Regions from separate parts of the Streptomyces sp. NPDC001231 genome, predicted to be linked through region 2. Evidence: predicted binding sites of a transcription regulator. Region 2 holds the regulator's gene; each other region holds the start of a gene.
The links. The regulator HspR, encoded in region 2, represses chaperone genes until heat shock. The targets are predictions, from matches to a motif close to TTGAGNNNNNNNNNCTCAA.
Positions count from the first base shown of each region.

Region 1: dnaK (molecular chaperone DnaK) is a predicted target of HspR. The motif match lies at 2,307-2,325, and genes of this name have one in related genera.
Region 3: lon (endopeptidase La) is a predicted target of HspR. The motif match lies at 3,230-3,248, and genes of this name have one in related genera.

Region 1 covers NZ_JBIAXS010000027.1:94,306-100,567, reverse strand. The annotation lists gene ACFY3J_RS28885 (VWA domain-containing protein) at 1-858, opposite strand, end outside; gene ACFY3J_RS28880 (tetratricopeptide repeat protein) at 848-1,627, opposite strand; gene ACFY3J_RS28875 (OsmC family protein) at 1,790-2,215, shown strand; gene dnaK (molecular chaperone DnaK) at 2,368-4,230, shown strand; gene ACFY3J_RS28865 (helix-turn-helix domain-containing protein) at 4,302-5,165, opposite strand; gene ACFY3J_RS28860 (helix-turn-helix domain-containing protein) at 5,158-6,018, opposite strand; gene ACFY3J_RS28855 (ADP-ribosylglycohydrolase family protein) at 6,048-6,262, shown strand, end outside.
Region 2 covers NZ_JBIAXS010000029.1:98,649-104,910, reverse strand. The annotation lists gene dnaK (molecular chaperone DnaK) at 1-1,089, shown strand, start outside; gene grpE (nucleotide exchange factor GrpE) at 1,086-1,772, shown strand; gene dnaJ (molecular chaperone DnaJ) at 1,812-2,987, shown strand; gene ACFY3J_RS30140 (heat shock protein transcriptional repressor HspR) at 2,993-3,442, shown strand; gene ACFY3J_RS30135 (sugar ABC transporter substrate-binding protein) at 4,092-5,201, shown strand; gene ACFY3J_RS30130 (LuxR C-terminal-related transcriptional regulator) at 5,399-6,262, shown strand, end outside.
Region 3 covers NZ_JBIAXS010000030.1:23,004-29,265, forward strand. The annotation lists gene ACFY3J_RS30385 (ATP-binding protein) at 1-348, opposite strand, end outside; gene ACFY3J_RS30390 (response regulator transcription factor) at 345-1,082, opposite strand; gene ACFY3J_RS30395 (spermidine synthase) at 1,205-1,882, opposite strand; gene ACFY3J_RS30400 (rhomboid-like protein) at 2,146-3,036, shown strand; gene lon (endopeptidase La) at 3,271-5,703, shown strand; gene ACFY3J_RS30410 (lysozyme) at 6,103-6,262, opposite strand, start outside.

The DNA of each region.
Region 1 (6,262 bases), on a different contig from region 2:
CTGCTGCACGGCGAACCGCCCGTCGAGCGGGGCGAACGCCGACCGGATCTCCCGACCCGCCCGCAGCCATCCCCACAGCAGGGCGTCCTGGCCGTCCGGGGCGGGCGGGGTGATCCCGGGGTGCACGACCGCCGTCAGCGTCCGATGCCAGCGCACGGCCCGTCGAAGCTCCACGGCCCAGTCCTCGGCGCTCTCCCCGAGCACCGGCCCGGCCGGCAGTCCGATGCGGGCCGCGAAGTCCCGGCACAGCGGCGCGCGCTCGGCGCGCACCGCCCGCCCGGCCGCGGTCGGAGCACCCTCCTGGGGCAGCTCCACCACCAGCAGCGCCAGCCGGTCCCCGTCGTCCGGGCCCATGGGCCCCGGCGCGGCCGAGCCGCCCGGAAGCGGGGCACCCGGCGGGAGCGACGACTCCTTTGAGGACGGCGTCCCCGCCGACGACGAGGCGCCCTCCACGCGAGAGGCCCCCTCCGGGCGCAACGAGCCTTGCGGTAGAGAGGCCTCCGCCACCGTGGCCGGTTCGCACAGCCGAAGTCCTGCTCCGCAGCGCAGGAGTTGCCACAGCGCGCCGCCCGGCCGGGGGCGCGCGTCGCGCGGGATCCGAGCGCCGGGGTGGATCAGGAGCACCGCGTCCGGGAGCCGGGCGAGGAGTGCGTCGGCCTCCTCCGCCGAGCGGGCCGGCGGAGAAACCGGGAGCAGGTCCGCCCCGGCCGCGGCGGTCAGCGCCTCCCTCAGCGCCTCATCCGGTTCGTGGTACGACCCGTACGATCCACCGCCGGCGCCCCCGCCCGCGACGGTGGCCGGCGGGAGGAAGAGGACCGCCTTCCGCTGCTCTTCGTTCCTGCTCCGCTCACTCCGCATGGGCATCCTCCGTGGTACGGGTGGGGAGCGGGCACCGCGCCTCGAGCTCCGTGCGGGTGCGCACCCCACCGTCGAACATTCCCTCGGCCCGCAACTGGCGCAGCCACGCGTCGAGTTCGCCGCTCAAGCCGGTGCTCTCCACCGACAGCCGCGCGGCCCGGTCACGCCGGTCGGGGTCGCCCGCCAGCAGGAGCAGCTCTATCTTCAGCGCGATGGAGTACGGGTCCCGGCCGTCCAGCTTCAGCGCCTCCTCGACATAGCCGTACGCCACGTCGAGGTTGGACCGGACCAGCGCGATCCTGGCCTTCCAGTACCAGAACACGGACGACTCGCGGTCCAGCCGGGACGCCTCCAGGGCGCGCTCCGCCTGGTCGGCCTCCCCGCTCTCGACGTGCCGGCGCACCGTGGTGAGCTTGCGCTCCGCACCGCTGCCGCCGCCGGCCTTCGCGCGGGCGGCCGGGCCGGTGACCACGCGCACGGCGAGGAACAGCACCGCCAGCAGGAACAGCAGCAGCATGCCCACGAGGACCAGGAACTGCCGGACACCCGTGCTTTCGGCGAGGGTGGCGAAGATCCCGAGGATCGCCACGGCGAAGGCCAGCACGACCACGGCCCCGAACAGGGCGGTCGCCTGCGCCGACGTGAGCGTCCGGAACATCCGCCTGCGGATGATGTCGCGCACGAGGTCCCGGTAGAGCAGGTACAGGACACCGAGAGCGACCCCACCAAATCCCGCGATTCCCCCAAGGACTTGGAAGAGTTCGACCATGAAACGGACTGTAGGGCCTCCCCCCTCCGTCCGGCAGGCGATTCACACACCTTCTCCGGCAGGTCGCGGCCCGCTCGGTGGTTGTGCACGGCGCGGATGTGATCGGATGGCGGTTACGGAACCCCGGCAACGGGAACCCTGGCGAAAGGTATGGAACCAACCGTGGCAACCACGCGCACCGCTCACACCGTCTGGGAAGGCAACCTGCTCGAGGGCAACGGCGTCGTCACCTTCGACTCCTCCGGCATCGGCCAGCAGCCGGTGTCCTGGCCGTCGCGCGCCGAGCAGGCGAACGGGAAGACCAGCCCCGAGGAGCTGATCGCAGCCGCCCACTCCAGCTGCTTCTCCATGGCGCTGTCGCACGGCCTCGCCGGCGCCGGCACCCCGCCCACCACCCTGCGGACGAAGGCGGACGTCACCTTCCAGCCGGGCGAGGGCATCACGGGCATTCACCTCAGCGTCGAGGGCACGGTCCCCGGCGTCGACAACGACGCGTTCGTCGCCGCGGCCGAGGAAGCCAAGAAGAACTGCCCGGTCAGCCAGGCCCTGGCCGGTACGACGATCACCCTGGACGCGAAGCTCGCCTGAGGCGAGGCCCACGTCCGACGGTGCCGCGCCCCTCGTCCCGGGCGCGGCATCGGTGTTCCCGGGTAGAGCGGCAGCCGGCGGGTACGCGGCATTGACAACGGCGCACTCAAGTTTTGTGCTGGAGAGCAGGAGGCGCCCGGAAGGGGACGAAGATGGCACGTGCGGTCGGGATCGATCTCGGGACGACGAACTCGGTGGTGGCCCTGCTGGAAGGCGGCGACCCCACCGTCGTCGCCAACGCCGAGGGCGCGCGCACCACGCCGTCGGTCGTGGCGTTCGCCAAGAACGGCGAGGTACTCGTCGGCGAGGTGGCCAAGCGGCAGGCGGTGACGAACGTGGAGCGCACCGCACGCTCGGTCAAGCGTCACATGGGGGACGCGAACTGGCGCTTCCCGGACAAGGGCTCCGTCGACGGCACCCGTTACCGGGCGCAGGAGCTGTCCGCGCGCGTCCTGCAGAAGCTGAAGCGGGACGCGGAGGCCTACCTCGGCGAGGACGTCACGGACGCGGTGATCACCGTGCCGGCGTACTTCGACGACGCCCAGCGGCAGGCGACCAAGGAGGCCGGGGAGATCGCAGGGCTGAAGGTCCTGAGGATCATCAACGAGCCGACGGCCGCCGCGCTCGCCTACGGCCTGGACCGGGGCGAGGAGCAGACCGTGCTCGTCTTCGACCTCGGCGGCGGCACCTTCGACGTCTCCCTGCTGGAGATCGGCGACGGCGTCATCGAGGTCAAGGCCACCAACGGCGACACCCACCTCGGCGGCGACGACTGGGACCAGCGGGTCGTCGAGCATCTGGTCAAGCGGTTCAAGGGCCAGTACGGCGTCGACCTCGGCAACGACAAGATGGCGGTGCAGCGGCTGCGGGAGGCCGCCGAGAAGGCCAAGATCGAGCTGTCGTCGTCCTCCGAGACGACGATCAACCTGCCCTACATCACGGCCTCCGCCGAGGGCCCGCTGCACCTGGACGAGAAGCTGACCCGGGCCCAGTTCCAGGAGCTCACCGCCGATCTGCTGGACCGCTGCCGCAAGCCCTTCCACCAGGCCGTCAAGGACGCGGGCGTCAAGCTCTCGGCCGTCGACCACGTGATCCTCGTCGGCGGCTCCACCCGGATGCCGGCCGTGACCGACCTGGTGCGGGAGCTGACCGGCAAGGATCCGCACAAGGGCGTCAACCCCGACGAGGTGGTGGCCGTGGGCGCCGCCCTCCAGGCGGGCGTGATCCGCGGCGACGTCAAGGACGTCCTCCTCCTCGACGTCACCCCGCTGTCCCTCGGCATCGAGACCAAGGGCGGCATCATGACCAAGCTCATCGAGCGCAACACCACGATCCCGACCCGGCGTTCGGAGATCTTCACCACCGCCACCGACAACCAGCCCTCGGTCGGCATCCAGGTCTACCAGGGCGAACGTGAGATCGCCGCGTACAACAAGAAGCTCGGCGTCTTCGACCTCACCGGCCTGCCGCCCGCCCCGCGCGGGGTGCCGCAGATCGAGGTCGCCTTCGACATCGACGCCAACGGGATCATGCACGTCTCGGCCAAGGACCTCGCCACCGGCCGCGAGCAGAAGATGACGGTGACCGGCGGCTCCGCGCTGCCCAAGGACGACATCGACCGCATGATGCGGGAGGCCGAGCAGTACGCCGAGGAGGACCGCAAGCGCCGGGAGGCCGCCGAGACCCGCAACCAGGCCGAGCAGCTCGTCTACCAGACGGAGAACTTCCTCCGCGACAACGGCGACCGCGTGCCCGCCGACACCAAGTCGGAGGTCGAGGCCGCCGCCGCGGAGGTGAAGGCGCTCCTGGAACAGCAGGCGGAGACCCCCGCGCTGCGCACGGCCATCGACAAACTGGCCTCCGTCAGCCAGCGGATGGGTCAGGCGATGTACGCCCAGGCCCAGCAGAGCGGCACGGAGAGCACCGGACAGCAGACGGCACCGCCCGACGAGGACACGGTGGTGGACGCGGAGATCGTCGACGACGAACGCGACACCAGGGGCGGGGCCGCCTAGACCCTGTCGTCGAATTCCCGCCTGCCGTGCGACGACAGGCAGGCCCTAGTACAGGCCGCCCGCGGCGCGGTTCACAGGTTCTCGCGGTACTTCCGCAGCAGCTCGCGGGTCTGCTCGGCGGTGGCGGCGGCGGCCGTCATGCGGTCCAGGACCTCCAGGTGCGCGGAGATCTCCGTGCGGGAGTCCAGGTACAGGGCGCCGGTCAGGTACTCGGTGTAGACCAGGTCGGGCAGCTCCGGCTCGGCGAAGCGGAACAGCGAGAACGGCGCGTACGTCCCCGCGTGCGGCCCCCGGGCGAACTCGGCGACCTGCACCGTCACCCGGTCCCGCTCGGTGTAGTGGAGCAGCTTGTCGAGCTGCTCGCGCATCACCTCGGGGCGGTCGCTCACCGGCCGCCGCAGCACCGTCTCGTCGATGATCACCCACAGGTGCGGCGGATCGGCCCGCTCCAGCAGCTGCTGCCGGGCCATGCGCAGCGACACGTGCCGCTCGACCGCGTCCGGCCTGCGCTGCCCGACCGTCCCCGCCTCCAGCACCGCCCGCGCATAGCCCTCCGTCTGGAGCAGCCCCGGCACGAAGTGCGGCTCGTAGGAGCGGATCAGCCGGGCGGCGCCCTCCAGGCTCACATACAGGCTGAACCACTCCGGCAGCACGTCGTGGAACCGCTGCCACCAACCCGGCGCGTTGGCCTCCTCGGCCAGCGCGACGAACGCGGCGGCCGCCTCGTCGCCCACCCCGTAGGCGCTCAGCAACATCTGCACGTACGGGATCTTCAGCGCGACCTCGGCCGTCTCCATCCGCCGTACCGTCGCGGGGGCCACCCGCAGGACGCGCGCGGCCGCCTCGCGTCCCAGCCCGGCCTTCTCCCGCAGTTCCTGAAGCCGTCTGCCGAGCACCACCTGGCCCACGGTGGGCGCGGCCCGCCGCTCACTCACGCCACGCCTCCCGGCTCTTTCCCGCCCACGACGAGTGAAGGTACTCGACGGTGGCCGGATCGGCGGGCAGGAACGTCTCGATCGCCAGTTCCGCCACCGTCACGTCCATGGGCGTGTTGAAGGTGGAGATGGAGGAGACGAACGACAGCACCCGACCGTCGTGCTCGATCCGCATCGGCAGCGCGAAGTACGGCGCCTGCCCGGACGGCTCCGCCGTCTCCGGAGCGCTCCGCGGCACCGGGTAGGCCGCCACCTCCTCGTACAGCTCGCGCAGCGCGGCCGAGCGGTGCAGCGCGACCTGCCGCTCCATCTGGGCGAGCAGATGCCCGCGCCACTCGCGCAGATTGCGGATGCGCGGCGCCAGACCGTCCGGGTGCAGGGTCAGCCGCATCGCGTTCAGCGGCGCGGCGAGCAGCCGCTCCGGGACGCCCTCCAGCAGCCTCGTGATGCCCCGGTTCGCGCTCACCACGTCGTACGTCGCGTCGACCACCAGCGCCGGATACGGCTCGTATCCCCGGATCAGCTGCTCCAGGCCCTCGCGCAGCGGGCCGAGCGCCGGGTCGTCCAGCGGGGTCTGCCGGTACCTCGGGGCGTAACCGGCGGCCAGCAGCAGGGCGTTGCGCTCCCGCACCGGCACTTCCAGGTGCTCCGCCAGCCGCAGCACCATCTCCTCGCTCGGCCGGGACCGTCCGGTCTCGACGAAGCTGATGTGCCGGGCCGAGGAGTCGGCGCGCAGCGCCAGTTCGAGCTGGCTGATCCGCCGCCGTTCCCGCCAGGACCGCAGCAGGGGGCCCACGTCCTGGGCCGCGGGGGCGGTGGGGGACGCGGTGGTGCCGGACGCGACAATGGCCATACGCATGACCGTAGTCGAGGAGGGGGCGTATGACCGAGCCGTGGAGGCCGTCCTGGGAGGCTACGGCGGTGTACCGCGCCAGAGTGCGCGGCTGCCTGCTGGGCGGCGCCGTCGGGGACGCCCTCGGCTATCCGGTGGAGTTCGACTCCCTGGACCGGATCCGCGCCGTGCACGGCCCGCGCGGCGTGACCGGCCTGGTGCCCGACGGGGACGGCGTGGTGGGTCGTATCACCGACGACACCCA
Region 2 (6,262 bases):
CCCTACATCACCGCGTCCGCCGAGGGCCCGCTGCACCTGGACGAGAGGCTCACCCGCGCCCAGTTCCAGCAGCTGACGGCCGACCTGCTGGAGCGCTGCAAGACGCCGTTCCACAACGTCATCAAGGACGCCGGCGTCTCCGTCAGCGACATCGACCACGTCGTGCTCGTCGGTGGTTCCACCCGTATGCCCGCGGTCGCCGAGCTCGTCAAGGAGCTGACCGGCGGCAAGGAGGCCAACAAGGGCGTGAACCCGGACGAGGTCGTCGCCATCGGCGCCTCGCTCCAGGCCGGTGTCCTCAAGGGTGAGGTCAAGGACGTCCTGCTGCTCGACGTCACCCCGCTGTCCCTCGGCATCGAGACCAAGGGCGGCATCATGACCAAGCTGATCGAGCGCAACACCACGATCCCGACCAAGCGCTCGGAGATCTTCACCACGGCCGAGGACAACCAGCCTTCGGTGCAGATCCAGGTCTACCAGGGCGAGCGCGAGATCGCCGCGTACAACAAGAAGCTCGGCATGTTCGAGCTGACCGGTCTGCCGCCGGCGCCGCGCGGCGTCCCGCAGATCGAGGTGTCCTTCGACATCGACGCCAACGGCATCATGCACGTCACGGCGAAGGACCTCGGCACCGGCAAGGAGCAGAAGATGACCGTCACCGGCGGCTCCTCGCTCCCGAAGGACGAGGTCGACCGCATGCGCGAGGAGGCCGAGCGCTACGCGGAGGAGGACCACAAGCGCCGCGAGGCCGCCGAGACCCGCAACCAGGGCGAGCAGCTCGTCTACCAGACCGAGAAGTTCCTCAAGGACAACGAGGACAAGGTCCCCGGCGAGATCAAGACCGAGGTGGAGTCCGCCGTCGCCGAGCTGAAGGAGCAGCTCAAGGGCGAGGACACCGCTGAGATCCGCACCGCCACGGAGAAGGTCGCCGCCGTCTCCCAGAAGCTCGGCCAGGCCATGTACGCCGACGCCCAGGCCGCGCAGGCCGCGGGCGGTGCCGGTGACGCCGGTGCGGGCCAGGCCAAGGCCGACGACGACGTCGTGGACGCCGAGATCGTGGACGACGAGCGCAAGGACGGTGCGGCGTGACGGAGGAGACCCCCGGCTTCGAGGAACATCAGCCGCAGCCTCCGCCGCAGTCCGACGCCGCCTCCGGCACCACCTCCGACGACGCCGCTCAGGCCGCCGCCCAGGACAAGGGCGCGGCCCCGGCCGGTGACGCGGACCAGTCGGCCGCTCTGACGGCCCAGCTGGACCAGGTGCGCACGGCGCTCGGCGAGCGCACGGCGGACCTGCAACGGCTCCAGGCCGAGTACCAGAACTACCGGCGCCGGGTCGAGCGCGACCGGATCGCGGTACGGGAGGTCGCTGTCGCGAACATCCTGTCCGAGCTCCTGCCCGTGCTCGACGACATCGGCCGCGCACGGGACCACAGCGAGCTGGTGGGCGGTTTCAAGTCCGTCGCCGAGTCGCTGGAGACCGTGGTGGCGAAGCTCGGGCTCCAGCAGTTCGGCAAGGAGGGCGAGCCCTTCGACCCGACGATCCACGAGGCCCTGATGCACTCGTACGCGCCGGACGTCACCGAGACGACGTGCGTGGCGATTCTGCAGCCCGGGTATCGGATCGGCGAGCGCACCATCCGCCCCGCGCGGGTGGCGGTGGCCGAGCCCCAGCCCGGCGCGCAGACGGTCAAGCCGGCCGAGGAGTCCGGCACGGCCCAGGCCGCCGAGCAGGGCGAGGACAAGGAGAACGGTGGCCCGGAGGAGGGCTGACGTAATAACAAACGACGCACGAGAGGAGGGACGTCGGGGATGAGCACCAAGGACTTCATCGAGAAGGACTACTACAAGGTCCTCGGCGTCCCCAAGGACGCCACCGAGGCCGAGATCAAGAAGGCGTACCGGAAGCTCGCCCGCGAGTTCCACCCGGACGCCAACAAGGGCAACGCCAAGGCCGAGGAGCGCTTCAAGGAGATCTCCGAGGCGAACGACGTGCTCGGCGACGCCAAGAAGCGCAAGGAGTACGACGAGGCTCGCACCCTGTTCGGCAACGGCGGCTTCCGCCCCGGACCGGGTGCCGGCGGCGGCTCCTTCAACTTCGACCTGGGCGACCTCTTCGGAGGCGCCCAGGGCGGCGGCGGGAGCGGCGGCTTCGGCGGCGGAATCGGTGACGTCTTCGGGGGCCTGTTCAACCGGGGCGGCACGGGCACCACGCGCGCCCAGCCCAGGCGCGGCCAGGACATCGAGTCCGAGGTCACGCTGAGCTTCACGGAGGCCATCGAGGGCGCGACGGTGCCGCTGCGCATGTCCAGCCAGCAGCCGTGCAAGGCCTGTTCGGGCACCGGCGACAAGAACGGCACACCGCGGGTGTGCCCGACCTGCGTCGGCACCGGACAGGTGGCGCGCGGCTCGGGCGGCGGGTTCTCGCTGACGGACCCGTGCCCGGACTGCAAGGGCCGCGGGCTCATCGCGGAGAACCCCTGCGAGGTCTGCATGGGTTCCGGGCGGGCCAAGTCGTCCCGGACGATGCAGGTCCGCATCCCGGCCGGGGTCAGCGACGGCCAGCGCATCCGGCTGCGCGGCAAGGGCGCCCCGGGCGAGCGCGGCGGACCCGCGGGCGACCTGTACGTGGTGGTGCACGTCGGGGAGCACCCGGTCTTCGGCCGCCGGGGCGACAACCTCACCGTCACCGTGCCGGTCACGTTCGCCGAGGCGGCCCTCGGCGGCGAGGTCCGCGTGCCCACCCTGGGCGGTCCGCCGGTGACGCTGAAGCTGCCTCCGGGCACGCCGAACGGGCGTACGATGCGGGCCCGCGGCAAGGGCGCGGTCCGCAAGGACGGCAGCCACGGCGACCTCCTGGTCACCGTGGAGGTGAGTGTCCCGAAGGACCTGTCGGGGAAGGCTCGTGACGCGCTTCAGGCGTATCGCGAGGCCACCGCGGGCGAGGACCCGCGGGCCGAGCTGTTCGAGGCCGCGAAGGGAGCATGAGTGAGATGGACGGCCGCCGTCGCAACCCGTACGAACTGACGGAAGACACACCGGTGTACGTCATCTCGGTGGCCGCCCAGCTGTCCGGACTGCACCCGCAGACACTCCGCCAGTACGACCGGCTGGGCCTGGTGTCCCCCGACCGCACCGCCGGTCGTGGGCGCCGCTACTCGGCCCGTGACATCGAACTGCTCCGCCAGGTACAGCAGTTGTCGCAGGACGAGGGCATCAACCTGGCCGGCATCAAGCGCATCATCGAACTGGAGAACCAGGTCGCGGCGCTCCAGTCCCGGATCGTGGAGCTCCAGGCGGCGCTGGACGGCGCCGCGGCGGCGATGCGGCAGCGCGAGGCCGCCGTCCACGCCTCCTACCGCCGGGACCTGGTCCCCTACCAGGAGGTCCAGCAGACAAGCGCGCTGGTGGTGTGGCGGCCCAAGCGGCAGCAGCCGGACTGACACGCACCCGGCCGCGGGCGACACACGACACCACTCGGACACGAGCGACGACGAGGGGCCGGGAGGCCGTACAGCCTCCCGGCCCCTCGTCGTGCCGCCGGCGGCCCCGGCTCGGGTGAACGCGTGGGTGCCCACCGGCGCCGACTCGGTCCCGTCCGGGTAGGCGACGGTGGCCCGGTGGAAGACCGTGGTGCCCGGAAAACATGGTGTTCGCACAGAACTGCCGCTTGTGGGCGGGCGAGGCGCAGTTCACGGTCGCCGACACGGGAGCGGTCGCCGGGAGCGGCCCGCAGGCGGCGGTGAGCACGAGGGGCGTCACCGTGGTACGGCCGTCCGGCTTCATTCGGTCCTCCGGTCGTGGCGGGAACATCGGAGCAGGGCTCCCGTGATCATGACTCGCCCGGCGGGGAGTTGGTTGTACGGATCTCGGCCCGGCGGTGGGCGGCCGTCGAGTGGGGGGCCCGTAAAGGGCGTTTGGAGGCGATTCCGCAAGACTCCGCAAGGTCTTCACAGGCACAGCGGAGCGTTGTGTTGCCATCTCGTTAAGTGGTTCCGCTTGACGCCGGTGGTCGCCTCCGCGTTGGCTTTTCAGTCACCTGGGTCGCAATGCTGCGCCCTCGTCCGGAAGGCACCAGAAGTGAGCACCTCGATGCGTCGTATCGCCATGGCCGTGGCCGCGCCCACGCTGACTTTCTCGCTCGCCGCCTGCGGGGCGCTCGGCGGCTCGGGGAGCAGCAGCGCCGCGAGCCCGACCAAGGGCAACGACCTGACGGTGGGTCTGCTGCTGCCTGAGACGGCCAACACCCGTTACGAGAAGTTCGACTACCCCATCATCAAGGAGAAGGTCGCCGCCCTGACCCGGAACCAGGGCAAGGTCGAGTACGCCAACGCGGACGCGGACGCGGGCCGGCAGGCGAGCCAGATGCAGCGAATGATCGACAACAAGGTCGACGTCATCCTGCTCGACGCCGTCGACTCGCACGCCATCGCCGACATGGTGCAGAAGGCCAAGGACGCGGACATCCCGGTCATCGCCTACGACCGGCTCTCCGAGGGCCCGATCGACGCGTACATCTCCTTCGACAACGAACTGGTCGGCGAGGTGCAGGGCCGTTCCCTGCTCGAGGCGCTGGGTTCCGGCGTCGACACCACCGACAAGATCGTCATGATCAACGGCTCGCCCACCGACCCGAACGCCAAGCAGTTCAAGGAGGGCGCGCTCTCGCAGCTCAACGGGAAGGTCACGATCGCCAAGTCCTACGACACCAAGGACTGGAAGCCCGAGAACGCCGAGGCGAACATGGCCCAGGCGCTCGCCTCGCTCGGCAAGGAGAACATCGACGCCGTCTACTCCGCCAACGACGGCATGGCGGGTGGCGTCATCAAGGCCTTCAAGGCGGAGGGCATCACCGACCTGCCGGCCATCACCGGCCAGGACGCCGAACTCGACGCCGTGCAGCGGATCGTCACCGGCGAGCAGTACATGAGCGTGTACAAGTCCTACCCGACGGAGGCCGAGACGGCCGCCCAGATGGCGGTCGCCAAGGTCCAGGGCAAGGACATCCAGTTCGACTCCCTCACCCGGGACCGGATCAGCAGCCCCACCCACAAGAACATTCCGGCCCAGTTGGTGTCCGTGGTCGCCCTGACGAAGAACAACATCAAGAGCACGGTCATCGAGGACGGCATCTACGAGGTGTCCGACATCTGCACCGCGAAGTACCGGGAGGCCTGCACGGCGATCGGCCTGCTGAAGTAACTCCCGTGCGGTCATGACCCGTTCGGGTTCAACAGCCGGTTCAGGCCATACCGCGTTCCGTCAACTGGAGGCTGGTGCACACCGGTTGAAACCGCTGGTTTTCGGGGGCCGCGCCGGTAGGAGCCGTGTTGCACAGCCGGTCCGCGCCGCGCATAGTTGCGCTGCGGAAGACGCGGAGACCGGGGGTGTGATGGGGCATGACCGGGCACGGGACGGCGGAGCATCCACACGGTGCCGAGCGACTGTGCGAGGCCGGCGAGCACGTGTATTCCCGGGCCGTACGACGGGGCCGGGTGCCGCGCCGGCTCGCCGAGCCGGTGCCCTGCCTGCTTGAACTCGCCCTGCTGCACCCGGACCCCGACGACATGGACTTCCTGGTGCCGACCGCGCCGCAGGAGGTCATGACCCGGCTGCTGCGCGGGATGTACGACGAGGTCAGTGAGAGCCACCGGCGGGTGGGCTCGGTGGTGGCCGCCGTCGAGCGGTACGCCGGACTGGGCCGCCAGGTGCGTGTGTCCGCCACGGCCGTGGAGGGCACGGCGATCCGGGTCCTGGACGGCCTGTCGCGCATCCAGGCGGCCATGGACGAGGCGACCGAGGCGTGCACCACCGAGGTGCTGACCGTCCAGCCGGGCGGCATCCGCCGCGAGCACGAGCTGACCGAGGGGCTGCACCGGGCGCTGGCGCTGCGCGGGCGCGGGGTGCGGATGCGGGACCTGTACACGCACGTGGCCCGGCACGGCCAGGGGCTGCTCAACTACCTGGAGCTGATGGGCGACGCGGTCCAGGCGCGCACGCTGGACGAGGTGATCGACCGGCTGATCCTCTTCGACCGCACGGTCGCCTTCGTGCCCGCCAACGCCGACTGCACGATGGCGCTGGAGCTGCGCCATCCCGCGCTGGTGGAGTACCTGGGGACGGTCTTCGAACGGCTCTGGCGGCTGGCGATCCCGCTGACCGCGCCGCTGCCCGACACGGGCATCGAGGGCATCTCCCACCGTGAGCAGTCCATCGCGGCGCTGCTGGCCGAGGGCCACCAGGACGCGGTGATCGCCGAGCGG
Region 3 (6,262 bases), on a different contig from region 2:
GGCCATGCGGTTGATCGTCTGGGCCAGGTCGCCCAGCTCGTCCCGGCGGCTCTCGCGCACCCGGCGCGTGTAGTCGCCGTGCGAGATGGAGCGGGCCACCGTGTTCATCTCGTCCAGCGGCGCGGTGAGCGAGTGCGCCACGAACTGCGTGATGAGCAGCGTGGCGATCATCGAGAAGACCGTGATGAAGCGCAGTTCGGTCGCCGTGCGCACCGCGATCATCAGCAGACCGGTGGTGATCAGCACCGATATGACGACCAGCGCGCCCAGCTTGGTCTTGATCGAGAACGGGCGAACGCCACCCCAGGGCTCGCCCTGGTCCCTGCGTGCGCCCGGCCCGTCGCTCACGGTGTGGGTGTCTCCAGCGCGTAGCCCACGCCGTGCACCGTGCGGATCCGCTCGGCGCCGATCTTCCGGCGCAGCGCCTTGATGTGGCTGTCCACGGTCCGGGTGCCGGAGGCGTCCGCCCAGTCCCACACCTCGGCCAGCAGCTGCTCGCGCGAGAGCACCGCACGCGGGGTGTTCGCCAGGCAGACCAGGAGGTCGAACTCCGTCGGCGTGAGGTGGACGTCCTCGCTGCGCACGCGCACCCGGCGCTGGGCGTGGTCGATCTCCAGCTCGCCCAGGCGCAGGATGCCGCTGCGCGGGGTCGCCGCGGCCAGCGCGGCCCGCTCCATGCGGCGCAGCAGCACGTGCACGCGTGCGGCCAGCTCCCGCATCGAGAACGGCTTGGTCATGTAGTCGTCGGCGCCGACCCCGAGGCCGACCAGCATGTCGGTCTCGTCGTCGCGCGCGGTGAGCATCAGCACCGGCACCGGGCGCTGGGCCTGCACGCGGCGGCAGACCTCCAGGCCGTCGAAGCCGGGCAGCATGATGTCGAGGATCAGCAGGTCGGGCTGCCAGGCCTCGGCGGTGTCCACGGCGGCCGGGCCGTCGCCCGCGGTCTGCACGAGGAATCCCTCGGCGCGCAGGCGGGTGGCGATGGCATCCATGATGGTCTGGTCGTCCTCGACCACCAGGACCCGGCGCTGGGCGCCCGGGGTGGCCGTCGTGCCGTTGTGCGCGGTGTGTGTCTGCTCCATCGCCCGCCCCTGAGTGTGCTTTCCGGAATCCGTGGGGTGATTCCTTGACTGCGCGTAGTTGCGATTGACGCTTGAATGATCGGCGCCAAGGGAGCAGCGTACGGGGACTCCCCACGCCTTTGCTATCCAGGTCGGACCGCGAGGTGCACGACGTCCGGAACGCCCCGGGCAACGGGGACCTCTTCGGTGCGCACCTGTCGGAATCCGACATTCCGCAAGGTTCCTTCAAATTCCGCAGATGGCTTCGCGGACCATACGGCGAGTACCCCGCCCGGCTTCAACACCCTTGCGCAGCTTGCCAGTCCGGCCTGCCCGTACAGCTCCTGGTTGCCCTCGGTGACCGTCCAGTCGGGGCCGTTGTCGATGTCCAGGCACAGCGCGTCGAACGTGTCGGATGTCTCATTGACGTAGGCGATCATGTCTCCTTCGACGACCGCGGTGCGCGGGTCGGCCAGCGCGCCGGCGGTCAGTTCGGCGAGGGGGCCGCCGCGGTGCCAGTCGATGATCGCGCGTTCGCGTTCGACAACGGTGATCCGGCCCCAGTGCGGGTCCGCCGCGGCGTGCGCGAGTGAGAAACCGACGCCGAGGCCGCCGATCAGCACGCTCGGTGCCCGCCGCTCCGGCAGCGCGGCGAGCGCCGCGTCGACCAGGAGGCGCTCGGAGCGCCCGTCGGAGGTGTCCATCAGGAAGCAGCCGTTGGCGATGATCTGCAGCAGCGCCCCGTGCCGGCGCAGCACGACCTCGCCGTGGGGGCCCTCGCGGCGGTCCAGCACCTCGGGGGCGTCGTACGAGCCGGTCATGGGGTCATCCTGCCCCAACGGACCCGTACGGCCACATGAATTAGGGGTGACACCCGTGTGCGAGCGCGCCCCGGGCCACGCGCGGGCGGGGGTGCCAGGGTCGCTGGGATCGCTGAGATCGGTGGGGTCGCTGCGCTAGCTGGGGTCGCTGGGGTGGCCGGGAACCTAATAGGTTGCTGAGAATTGTTGCGTGGGTGGCGTCGGTCATGGACAGGGGCGCCCGGGATGCGAAGTGTGGGGCGCGACGGAAGGAGTGCCGCACCGTGGAACGGACCGCGACGGCCGGCCCCTCGGGCCCGCCGGTGCCCTCGGGTCGGCCCCTGCCTCCGGACGCCGTCGTGGACGAGGGTGCGGACAGGGGCGCGGTCGCGGTCGGTGTTCCGGTGGAGGCGTCGCGGGCGCCGGCCGGGATGCCGCAGCAGCGGGCGCGCGGCACTGTCCCGGGAGGCGTGGGCGCGGAACCGGCCCGCCCGGCGCGGTCTGCCGCGGGACTCCGGGGGCTGCGCGGTCCGCGCCCCTGGCGGCTGCTGCCCACCCCCGCGGGCGCCCCCTTCACCTTCGGGTACGCGGCCCTGCTCGCCGTCACCTCGCTCGTCGCCCGGTACGCCGATCCCGCGGTGGTGGACGCCCTGCGCCAGAGCTCCAGCACGGATGTCGTCCACCTGGTGCGGGCGCCCCTGCTGGTGCTGCCGGCCAGCGCGCTGTGGATCGCGGGCGGCGTCGTGTCGGCGTACTCCCTGTGCTTCCTGCTGGTGCTCACCGCGCTGGAACGCCGGATAGGCGGTCTGCGCACCGCCGGTGTGTTCCTGTTCGGGCACGTGCTGGCCACCCTCGCCACCGAGGTCCCCATCGGGCTCGCGGTGCTCGCGGGCCGTCTGCCGGGCAGCGCGGCGCACCGCCTCGACTACGGCATCAGCTTCGGCGTCGCGGCCAGTCTCGGCGCCCTGGCCGGTCTGCTCACGCCCTGGCTGCGCTGGCCCCTGCTCACGGTGTTCGTGGGCATGCTGGCCCAGGACCTGGCCGCGTTCGACGATCCGATGACGAGCTGCGGCCATCTGATCGCGGTGGGGCTCGGCGTGGCGACGTGGCCGGTGATACGGCGCTGGCGGCGGGCGCGCCTCGGGGAGGCGGGTGCCGCGCCCGGGACGGTCTGAGCCTCTTCCGGCTCCCGGCCCCTCCTCCGTCCCTCTCCTCCTTCTCCCTCTTCTCCCTCTTCTCCCCTTCCTCTCTTTCCTCTCCCCTTCCTCTCCCCTTTCTTTCTCGTACCTCTCTCCCTGTGTGCTGGTTGTGGATGCCCGATCGCTCAGAGCGAACAGATGTCGGGGAACAATCGACCGGCGTCGTGCATTGAGTCGGCATAACTCAACTTGACTGCCGAAGGGGAGATCATGGCTGCTGAGTCCGCTTCCTTCACACCGCTCACCCTGCCCGTGCTGCCGCTCGACGACGAGGTCGTGCTGCCCGGGATGGTGGTTCCGCTGGACCTGAGCGACGCCGAGGTACGGGCCGCGGTGGAGGCCGCGCAGGCCGCCGCGCGGGACGAGCCCGGCAAGCCCAGGGTGCTGCTGGTGCCGAGGGTCGAGGGGACGTACGCCAGGACCGGTGTGCTGGGCACGGTCGAGCAGGTGGGCCGGCTGGCCGACGGTGACCCGGGCGCGCTCATCCGTGGCCGCGGACGTGTGCGGATCGGTGCCGGGACCACCGGTCCCGGCGCGGCGCTGTGGGTCGAGGGGAGCCGGATCGAGGAGAACCTGCCCGAGCCTCTGCCCGGCCAGGTTGCCGAGCTGGTGAAGGAGTACAAGGCGCTCGCCACGGCCTGGCTGCGCAAGCGCGGCGCCTGGCAGGTGGTCGACCGCGTGCAGGCCATCGACGACGTCTCCGCGCTCGCCGACAACTCCGGCTACTCGCCCTTCCTCACCACCGAGCAGAAGGTCGAGCTGCTGGAGACCGCCGACCCGGTGGCCCGTCTCAAGCTCGCCACCCAGCAGTTGCGCGACCACCTCGCCGAGCAGGACGTGGCCGAGTCCATCGCCAAGGACGTCCAGGAGGGCGTCGACAAGCAGCAGCGCGAGTTCCTGCTGCGGCGCCAGCTGGAGGCCGTCCGCAAGGAGCTGCGCGAGCTGAACGGCGAGAGCGACGGCGAGGAGTCCGACGACTACCGCGCCCGCGTCGAGGCCGCCGACCTGCCCGAGAAGGTCCGGGAGGCCGCGCTCAAGGAGGTCGACAAGCTGGAGCGCGCTTCCGACGCCTCTCCCGAGGGCTCCTGGATCCGCACGTGGCTCGACACGATCCTCGACATGCCGTGGAACGAGCGAACCGACGACAGCGCCTCCGCCTACGACATCCAGGGCGCCAAGGCGGTCCTGGACGCCGAGCACGCGGGCCTGGAGGACGTGAAGGAGCGGATCACCGAGTACCTGGCGGTGCGCAAGCGGCGCGGCGACCGGGGCCTGGGCGTGATCGGCGGGCGGCGCGGCGGTGCCGTGCTCGCGCTCGTCGGGCCGCCCGGTGTGGGAAAGACCAGTCTCGGCGAGTCCGTCGCCCACGCGATGGGACGGAAGTTCGTGCGCGTCGCCCTGGGCGGCGTCCGCGACGAGGCCGAGATCCGTGGTCACCGGCGTACGTACGTCGGCGCGCTGCCCGGGCGGATCGTGCGCGCCGTCAAGGAGGCCGGGTCGATGAACCCGGTGGTCCTGCTGGACGAGATCGACAAGGTGGGCTCCGACTTCCGCGGCGACCCGGCCGCGGCCCTGCTCGAAGTCCTGGACCCGGCGCAGAACCACACCTTCCGGGACCACTACCTGGAAGTGGAGCTGGACCTGTCCGACGTCGTCTTCCTGGCCACGGCCAACGTCCTGGAGGCGATCCCGGAGGCGCTGGCCGACCGGATGGAGATCGTGCGGCTGGACGGCTACACCGAGGACGAGAAGGTCGTCATCGCGCGCGACCACCTGCTTCCGCGCCAGCTGGAGCGGGCCGGCCTGCGCCGGGACGAGGTGACGATCGAGGAGGGCGCGCTGCGCAGGCTCGCCGGCGAGTACACGCGCGAGGCGGGCGTGCGCACCCTGGAGCGGTCCATCGCACGGCTGCTGCGCAAGATCGCGGCACAGCACGAACTGGGGGAGCGGCAGCTGCCGTTCACCGTCACGGACGGTGAGCTGCGGGGGCTGATCGGCCGCCCGCACCACGTTCCGGAGTCCGCCCAGGACCCGGCCGAGCGGCGTACGGCCGTCCCGGGCGTGGCGACGGGCCTCGCGGTCACCGGGGCCGGCGGCGACGTCCTCTTCGTCGAGGCGTCCCTGGCGGACCCGGAGACGGGCGCGGCCGGGCTGACCCTGACCGGTCAGCTGGGCGACGTGATGAAGGAGTCCGCGCAGATCGCGCTGAGCTTCCTGCGCAGCCACGGCGCCGAACTGGAGCTGCCCGTGGGCGATCTGAAGGACCGGGGTGTGCACATCCACTTCCCGGCGGGCGCGGTGCCGAAGGACGGTCCGAGCGCGGGCATCACGATGACGACCGCGCTCGCCTCGCTCCTGTCCGGCCGACTGGTCCGCACGGACGTGGCGATGACCGGCGAGGTCTCGCTGACCGGGCGTGTCCTGCCCATCGGCGGCGTCAAGCAGAAGCTGCTCGCCGCCCATCGCGCGGGTGTGACGACGGTGGTCATCCCCAAGCGGAACGAGCCCGATCTGGACGACGTCCCGGCAGAGGTGCTGGACAAGCTCGACGTCCACACCGTCACCGACGTCCGCCAGGTCCTGGAACTGGCCCTCACCCCCGCGACGAACGGCGCGTCATCGGAGATCCAGGCCGCCGCGTAGCGCTGCCGCGCGGTGAGCGGCTCATCGGGGTGTGGGGTTCGGCCGGGTCGTCCCCGGCCGAACCCCACACCCGGGGCGCAAGTACGGCCCACCTCGCCCCGCCCGCCGCCCTCGCCCGACGGCGGGCCACCACAGCCGACGCGGGAGGCCCGGCCGGCGAGCGCGGCGAGCCTGTGGCTGTGTGGCCGTGCCTCGGGTCTCCGGCTCCATCGCCACCCCGGGGGCTCCGGCTGCGGTGTCGCCGCCACCCCGGGGCTCCGGTCGAGCCGTTGCGCCCCGGGGCGGTGGGGGTTTCGTGTGTTCCGGGGCGCGCCCGGTGCGGGCCGCCGCGCTTGCGCCGGGTGCGCCCCGGGCCCCGGTCGGGGGCGACCCCCTGCCCGCGATCGGGGAGTCGGGGCACTAGCCGTTGGCGAGTGCCTGTACGCGGTCGAGCGCGCCGTTGAACTTGTCGTGGTCGCCGACCGTCGGGCCGGACGACGTGTACTGCCACATGGTGTAGTAGCCCCAGCCGGCCGGCAGGGTGCCCGGGTCCGAGGCGTAACGGGCGATCCACAGCGGG